DNA from 2 places in the Brotonthovivens ammoniilytica genome. Region 1 is predicted to be linked to the other one. Evidence: riboswitches for the same ligand, from Rfam matches in the RefSeq annotation. Region 1 holds a riboswitch; the other holds the start of a gene.

The links. Region 1 has a riboswitch for cobalamin ahead of OCV88_RS05115 (ABC transporter substrate-binding protein). Riboswitches for the same ligand answer to the same signal wherever they lie in the genome.
Region 2: linked by a shared signal. The riboswitch ahead of OCV88_RS09745 (homing endonuclease associated repeat-containing protein) and the one ahead of OCV88_RS05115 (ABC transporter substrate-binding protein) in region 1 are both predicted to bind cobalamin.

Annotation. Positions count from the first base shown of each region.
Region 1 covers NZ_JAOQJQ010000002.1:141,541-146,037, reverse strand. The annotation lists gene OCV88_RS05120 (FecCD family ABC transporter permease) at 1-1,012, opposite strand, end outside; gene OCV88_RS05115 (ABC transporter substrate-binding protein) at 1,015-2,142, opposite strand; cobalamin riboswitch at 2,281-2,423, opposite strand; gene OCV88_RS05110 (cyclic nucleotide-binding domain-containing protein) at 2,612-3,322, shown strand; gene OCV88_RS05105 (hypothetical protein) at 3,397-3,723, opposite strand; gene lsrF (3-hydroxy-5-phosphonooxypentane-2,4-dione thiolase) at 3,746-4,497, opposite strand, start outside.
Region 2 covers NZ_JAOQJQ010000003.1:386,084-390,580, forward strand. The annotation lists gene OCV88_RS09740 (bacterial Ig-like domain-containing protein) at 1-2,091, shown strand, start outside; cobalamin riboswitch at 2,394-2,587, shown strand; gene OCV88_RS09745 (homing endonuclease associated repeat-containing protein) at 2,693-3,688, shown strand; gene OCV88_RS09750 (energy-coupling factor transporter transmembrane component T) at 3,713-4,497, shown strand, end outside.

The DNA of each region.
Region 1 (4,497 bases):
CCAGGAAGGAAATTACTATACCAACAGGCATAATCACCGGGGCCAAAATCAACCTTCCTATTGTATCAGCAGCCAGCATCAGGAGCGCTCCAATAATTGCCGAAAAAGGCAGCAGAAATCTGTGGTCACTGCCAATTATCATTCTGGCAATATGAGGCCCCGCCAGTCCCACAAACCCGATAACACCGGTAAAGCTAATAACCGCTGCGGTTGATAAAACCGCAAGAATGCACACTTCCATTCGGACTCTCTCCGGATGAATCCCCAAAGACTTTGCCACTTCATCATCACCGCTGGCAATAATATTCAACGCCGGAGCAAATATATAGATAGCAATACAGCAGACTGCAACTACCACCAGAACAACCATTACTTCACTCCACTGACTGCCGTTTAAACTTCCAAATGCCCATTGAACCACTTCTGCCAGTTTATGCTCATTTGCAAAAAACTCAATAGTAGAAGTACAGGCACTGAAAAAATAATTCAAAGCAATGCCTGTCAGAACAATAGACGCCGGACTCATTCCCACTTTAATGGAAATCAGATATACCAGCGCCATACATCCAACTGCCCACAAAAAGGCATTAAACACAGTACCGGCCTGGCTTCCTGAAAAGAAGCCAACGCCGAATACAATAGATAAGGAGGCCCCAAATGCCGCTGCATTGGAAATACCGATAGTGAAGGGACTCACCAGCGGATTTCTTGTGGCAGCCTGCATGGCCGCCCCTGAAACAGCAAGACCAAACCCGGCCAAAATCGCCATAACAACCCGGGGCAGCCGCAGCAAAATTACGACTTTTTCCTGATTATCAGTAATTTCTCCACCATTTGCAATTGTATGAAAGATAGCAGTTAACACTTCCTTCATACCTGCCCCGGTAGCCCCAAGTGTTGTAAAAGCCAGAGCCAGAATCAGCATCAGGACAATACCAGCGATAATGATTAGACATTTTATCTTCCGGCTTTTTTTATAGACCTGCTGAATCTCCCCATCATGATATTTCATTATTAATGTAAATCCTTTCCGCTGTAGAAATGTCCGTCTACATCTTTAAATCCCTGGAAATCTTCCATCCATGCCCTGAAAATTTCATCCGGGTCAAGATCCGGCAGTAAATCCGGATACAACATTTTTGCAATATAGCAGGTACCTACCAATTTACCCGCTCCGCCATGGCTGAACTGTGTCATGAAGTATATATCATCGTTCTTTACTGCTGTAATTCCATCCCAGCCCGCACGGCCTGTAATATCTTCATATGCTGCCTTAAACTCATCTTTTGTAGGAGGCTCATACAGCCCGGTTCCTGCCAGGGCTTCTGCAGGTGTTACCAGTTTCACGATCACATCCGGATTCCGTGCAATAACCTCCTCCGGATCTACTTCACTGGCACTGATATTTTCATTATCTACTGCAAAAATGTTCTCTGCTTCTGCATACTCAATCATATCATACATTGGATCTCCAGCCAGCACCGTCGTAAGAGGAGAGGTGCTCTCAAAGTACAGACTTCTTTTCTCCACTCCATCCAGCTGTTTTTTGATATATTCCAGTTTACCATTAAAATAATCATAAAATTCCTGGGCTTTTTCTTCTACCCCAAACATTTTACCTATATTTTCAACCTGATTTTTAAAATCTGCTGTATCATATCCGGAAATTACAAAAACCTTAATCCCGAAGGGTTCCAGCTTCTCTTCTGCTTCCTCATATGCCCCATTATCCGGAATAATTACAACCTCCGGATTCAGTTCAACTATTTTTTCATAGTCCAGTTCTCTCTGACTCTTTCCGATTACATTGTCCGGATCAAACATGCCCCAATATTCTCTGTCCTGCGCAGTGTTTAAATCTACAGAAACAATTTTATCAATAGCCCCGCAGGCACGGATCAGTTCATTATTATATCGAAGTACGCTGGCAGCGCTGTCTACCGGGCATTCCAGCTCTACTTTTCGTCCCACATTATCTGTTAATGTGACAGTCTCTTTTTTTCCGGAATCCTCTTTTGTCTCCTTTGTTGTTTCGGAAGATACGGATTCTCCTTTGTTTTCCTGACCGTTTGTCCCACAGCCGGCCAGGGTGCTCATTGCTAACACGCAGGTCAGCACAATTGCTGCTAGTTTCTTTTTCATGTAATATCCCTCCTGATTTTGCTGCTGTTATCTGTGGAAAACGGAATAAAAATCAAGAAAAAAAGCCCACCACTTCTGTGGGGGCAATATATGTTCAGTGATTTCGTCTGAATTACATTAGTTCCGGTGTCCGCAGAATAACGCTGAATGATACAGGCAAGTATCTGACTTATGAAACAGTGGGAGCAACTACTCCCACAGTCCCAAATACAGTAACGGCCTTGCACAGGATTCGCACCTGTTTCCTTTTATGCTCTCGCACCTGTATATAACTGTATTGAATTACTTCTGCATTATAGCATCCGGGGAAAAATAGTGTCAATAAAAAGAGTGACTTCTTTCCCAAAACCAGAGACTATATATCAGAAAATAATGACATATGTCATTTTATCTAATTTTTATTTATGATATAATATTTAAAAATACTTAAACTATTATATGTACCGTTTTGTATCAGGAGGCAATTTTTATGGAATTTATCAGTGACAAAAACAAACTTGATTACTATATTAAAAAATACCGGTTAAAAGATTATTTTTCTGATGAATACTTTCCTGAACATTATAAATATATGACTGTTACAAAATTTGCCAGAGACGAATATATCTTTACTGAAAGGGGCAACATTCAGTATATGTACATCTTTCTCAACGGTAAAGTAAAAGTCTGCTCTCTACTTCGAAACGGTAAACAGCAGCTTTTAAATCTGATTACCGGAATCTCTTTTTTTGGTGATCTGGAGCTTTTTAACATTACGAATCCCTTTATTACTATTCAGGCTGTCAACGAATCTTATGCTATTGCTCTGCCTCTGACTTTTACTCAGGAACTTCTCTTTCAGGATTCTGTTTTTCTGAAACACATTGGCACACTGCTGGCAAAAAAGATTTATGTATTTACAAGCAATGCTGCATTAAACATGAACTATCCTCTGGAAAACAGGCTGTGCTCTTATCTAAGCTTTATTTCCAAAAAAATCAATATAGAAGGAACGGAATATTCCTACTTCAATGAAAATCTGTCTGAAACAGCAGAACTGCTGGGCACCAGTTACCGGCATCTGCAGCGGACCCTGAAGGATTTAAAAGAGAGCAATATTCTGGAAAAATATGAAAAAGGCTATATTGTAAAAGATTCAAAAGCACTTTCTAAATTAGCTTCCGACGAATATCTGATATAACAACTGCCGGACAGAGCTCTCACCTCTGTCCGGCAGCTTTTTGGAAAAAACATAAAATTGTGACTAAGCGTTCTCTACACTGTTATCTCTACCAGCTCAATAATTGTATTATCTTTCATAATAAATGCAATTTTCATCTGTCCATCCAGTTCCATAGGCTCAAAAATAATTCTGTCAGCATCCTCCAGATAAGGAAGCATATTATCTACCTGATATGCCACATGAGGACTTCTATGCATTATCTCCGGAAAGGGCGTTCCTTCTTCAAATTTCAGATATTCAATTTTATAATCGTAGCTGTCCACATCTGTATTTGCCCAAAATTTCAACTGCTCATTATATATCATATTCGGTTTCTTTGCTGTCACCGGAATACCCAGATGCATATACATAGCTGCCATCTTTCATCCCTCCATTTTTCTTTTACTTCAAAGACCTCTTCCTATCCTGGAAAAATTCATATGCTTCCCGGTCTGTATAGCCTTCATGGACAATTTTACCTACTGCCTGCGCCATTGCCACCGGATCCTCGCTTTGAAAAATATTTCTTCCCATATCTACTCCATGGGCGCCCTGACTAATTGCACGATATGCCATACTCAACGCCTCTGCTTCAGGTAACTTTTTACCTCCCGCAATGATTATAGGCACCGGACACGCAGCTGTAACTTTTTCAAAATCCTCACAATAATACGTCTTTATAAAATGCGCCCCATGCTCTGCCAGAATCCTTGTTGCCAGCAGGAAAAACTTAGCGTTACGCTCCATCTGCTTTCCTACCGCAACCACACCCAGCACCGGCATCCCATAGCGGTCTCCTGCATCCACATATCGGCACAGTGTCTCCAGGGACGCCGTCTCTCCCGGCGATCCAATAAAAGTCTGGACAGCTACTGCCGAAGCATTCATCCTGATTGCATCCTCCATTTCCACTCCCGCACCGTTTCCAATGCTCATATCATCATATAATACAGATGCATCATGAGTGGCCCGCAAACAAATCGCCTGATCCATGGCAGGGGAAAAACTGGAGCGAATCGCCCCTCTGGTCCCCATCAGCACATCCACATATGGTACCAGAGGTTTGATGGTCACATCCATTCTTTCCAGACCTGCCGTAGATCCCATAATATAACCATGATCAAAAGCCAACACCACTGCATTCTTTGACTTTG
Region 2 (4,497 bases), on a different contig from region 1:
TATGTAGATTACGGCCCGTCAGGAAATTACAGTGACTGGCTTGCTTCCGGCGGAGTAACTGCGACCATAGACCGGGTAACGCTGAAAGCTGGAACAAAAACATTAAAGGCAGGATTTTATGGCGGATATGCATCAGCCGCAAATATTGTAAATATCAGTAATTCTACCATAGAAAAAGGTGTTGTAATTGGATATGACAAAGAGCAGGTAAAAATAGGCTCTTTTACAGGAAATAACACGGGAACAATTAATAACTGCCACAGTTATGCAGAAGTTTATGGTAAAAATTATGTAGGCGGTATTGCTGGAGCAAAAGGTGAAGCAATGGGAACCAGCCGGGTTCTAAACAGTTCTTTCCAGGGTAAGATAGAGGCAAGCGGAAATTATGTGGGAGGAATCTATGGCTCCGGTTATACTTCCAGTTCTGCGCCGAATACCCCGTGTGTCAGCATAGAAAACTGTTTTGTATCAGCTGATATTACCGGCGCCACCTATGTTGGAGGTATTCTTGGCGGAGAACCTGTATCAAAACAGTGCTGGGCAAATGGAATCGGATATATCCGCAATAATCATTTTTACGGAACACTGAAAGGTGATGTAACCGGCGGTATTATCGGTTTTATGAAATCTCTGGACCGCTATAATATTATTTCCAATAATTATTATGTGGATACCTGTGGAACGGATAAAGGAATCGGACAGGTAGAAAGCATTGATACAAGTCAGAAAATTGAAAGAGAAGATGCTGTATATACTATGACAGAGAGTTACTGCCGTGATGACGATCCTCTTGGAAAGGATGCCCATAAGCTGGCGAAAGCCGCATCTGCAGAAGAATTTTCTGATGGAACAATCACAGATGCTTTAAATGCAGGTGAGGGAAGCAGTAAAAACTGGGGACAGGGTACCAAATATCCGGTATTTGAAAAGGAGATCACTGTTTATATTTCATCTTTGGAAGTAACAGATTATAAAGCCGAATATAAAGAGGGCGAAGAATTTACCTCAGAAGGAATCAAGGTAATTGCTCATATGAGTGACGGAACTTCTAAAGAAATTCCTGCAGATCAGGTAACGTTCTCCGGATTTGTCAATACACCGGGAACCTGGACCATTACAGCTTCTTACGAGGGAGCAACCAAAATGTTTACCGTAAAGGTAACAGCAATGACAGATGAAGATTATGCTAAGAAAGTTTCTGATGCAATCGCAGAAATCGGAACCGTAACCCTTGAGAGCAAAGAGGCAATCCAGGCAGCCAGAGAAGCATATGATCAGCTCAGCGAAGATCAGAAAGCACTGGTAGAAAATTACGAAGTGCTGACAGCAGCAGAAGAAACATATGCGAAGCTGCAGGAGGAAGCAGAAAAAGAAGAAGCAGATCAAAAAGCAGCGCGGGCAGTGGAAGATGCAATCGCAGAAATTGGAACCGTAACCCTTGAGAGCAAAGAGGCAATCCAGGCAGCCAGAGAAGCATACGATCAGCTCAGCGAAGATCAGAAAGCGCTGGTGAAAAACTACGAAGTGCTGACAGCGGCGGAAGAAACATATGCGAAGCTGCAGGAGGAAGCAGAAAAAGCAGAAGCAGATCAAAAAGCAGCACAGGCAGTGGAAAAGGCGATTGCAGAAATCGGGACAGTAACCCTTGAGAGCAAGGAAGCAATTCAGTCAGCCAGAGAAGCATACGATCAGCTTAGTGAAGATCAGAAGGCGCTGGTGAAAAACTACGAAGTGCTGACAGCGGCAGAAGAAACATATGCGAAGCTACAGGAGGAAGCGGAGAAACCAGAAAAGCCTGAAAAACCGCAGAATCCGGAAGAAACAGAGAAACCTGAAAAACCGCAGAATCCGGAAGAAACAGAGAAACCTGAAAAACCACAGAAACCGGAAAATCCGGAAAGTCCAACTGATCAAAAACCGGACGGAACTGATCAGGATCAGAATAAAGCTCCGGATAAAGAGCAGCAGGAAGATACCACAGATGTTGTAAAGACAGGTGACGCACAACATATAGTTCTCTGGTTTGGTGCAGCGGGAATTGCAGGTGTTGGAATTCTTGTGTTGACACAAAGAAAAAAGAATACAAAATAACATAAAAAAGATTTACAAAAGATGACATAGGGAATCGGATTGTTGATTTGTGGCAGCCGTCTTAACTTTTCAGAAGGTTAGGGCGGCTGCTTTTTCTAAGATATAAAGTGCAGGGGTATAGCAAGCACAATTTGTAAAAAAATTTGTTGAAAAAGTATTTTCTTTGGCGGTTTTGGGCTGTGGCATAAAAAAAGTACAAAAACTTTGACTTGCAAGTTGCAAAATATTATAATAAAAATCAGTAACTTACGTCTTGAAATTGAAAAAATCATTGAAAATTAGGAAGATAAGAGGAACTAATAAGAAAATAAGTTGTTATATGTTCTGCTTCATGAAAGCAGCTAAGAGGGAAGCAGGTTCAAGTCCTGCGCGGTCCCGCCACTGTAAGCGGTAAGTTTTGTCTGTGACGATAATAGTCAGCCACTGAATTTTTGGGAAGGTAAGATAAAGCGCTTGAACCGCAAGCCAGGAGACCTGCATATAACATATGGCATGCTGGCGGTGAATCAAAATTGCCATAAATAGAGTATATTTTAGTACAGGAAAACGGACTGTGATATATATCACAGTCCGTTTTCCTGTACTAAGTTAAGAGGACAATATGGTACTAACAGAAAAAGATCAGGGGTTATTAAAAAGGAAATTTGCCGGATTAGTAGTGAGCTGCGCCGGTGAAACGGAAAGGAATGAAGAGGAAAAAAAGAATAAAAAGTCCGTTTCCTGGCGTTATTTTTCCCTGAGTTCTAAAACAGGAAAGTTTTTATATCAGGCATTCCGGGATGAAGAATTGTTATTTATCCTGAGAAAAATAGCTGAAAAACTAAATCATTCTCCTTCGCAGAAGGAAGTTTTATGGGTATTCCGTGAATATATCAAAAAAAGATTTCAGAAATGGCCCTATGCGCTGGAGCGGGCAGGGTTATCCAAAGGAGCTGGAAAAGGAGGAAAAACACTGTCACAGGCACAGACAGAAGAACAAGAGAGGAAGGAAATTCTGGAAGAATTAAAAAATATGGCAGAGGTTAACGGTTATCTTCCACATCCTCATCAATGTCCAAAATTAACAGAGAAAATAAAAAAATATTATGATTCCTGGGGGAAGGCGCTGTTGGATGCAGGCATTCCATCAGTCAGATACAGTGAGAAAACGGTGTATTCAATACCGGATTTGAATCAGGAGGAATGGACGCTTCTTCACAAACTCAGCGGTATATCCCGCAGGCTGGGACGGGCCCCTATGCATCATGAAATAGATGAAGATGTAAAACGAAGGCTTCTGGAGCGCTGCGGTTCCTGGAGGAATGTGTTGTATCAGATTGGATTGGAACCGGTGGTAAGAATGAAGCCTTTTGACAAATGTTACCTGGATTATCGGCAAAATCAAAATAAATCAAGGCACAGCCGTAATCTTCGCAATTGCTATTACCGGGTTTTAAATATGGATGAGCCAGCCAGAGCAGATCTGGAAGCATTGAAAAAGAAAGCAGCCAAAGACGGAAAAATGCCTGAAAAAAATCAGGTGCCGGAGCCGGTTAGAAAACGTCTGCAGGATGCCTGCGGCTCCTGGGGAAATGTATTGTATCAGCTGAGAATTTAAAAGATTGGGAGTTATATAGCGGTAATGTTTGAGAATGAATTGGGAGAGAACTGTGAATTTGGATGTTATCATCCTGCAGTCACAGCATGTTATTACATATTGGTGATAGGGATTACGATGTTTTCAATGTCACCGTTCTTTTTATGTGCCACGTTTTTCTTTGCGTGGTTGTATGCCGTTTTAATGCGTGGCAGAAAAGTGATAAAAAAGAATCTGATTATGCTGCTGACCATTGTTGTGCTGATGACGGCAATCAATACCTTTTTTACCCATAATGGAGAAACGGTTTTATTTTATATCAATCGAAACCGGATTACTCTGGAAGCATTTGTTTATGGTCTCAGTGCTTCCGTAATGCTGATTTCGGTGATGATCTGGTTTGAGAGTTTTCAGGCTCTGATGTCATCGGATAAGCTGATTTTTCTGTTTGGGAAATTTATACCTGTGATTGGTCTGGTAATCTCTATGATTTTCAGGTTTGTTCCGTTGTTGAAAAACAGATATGAAGAGATTTCCATGGGACAAAAATGTATGGGAAGAGGCGGACAAAAGGGACTGACAGCCAGAGTACGGCAGCTGGCAAAAGAGGTATCTATTTTAATTGCGTGGTCTTTAGAAGCATCTATTGAAAGTGCGGATTCTATGTCTGCCAGAGGATATGGACTGCGTGGAAGAAGCAGCTTTCATTTGTTTAAAATGACCGGGCGGGATATCAGAATGCTGGTTTATATGGTCGCTGCCGGAGGAGTGGTCATTGCCGGAGGAGCCCTTGGAGAGACTACCATGGCATTCTATCCGAAGCTGATATG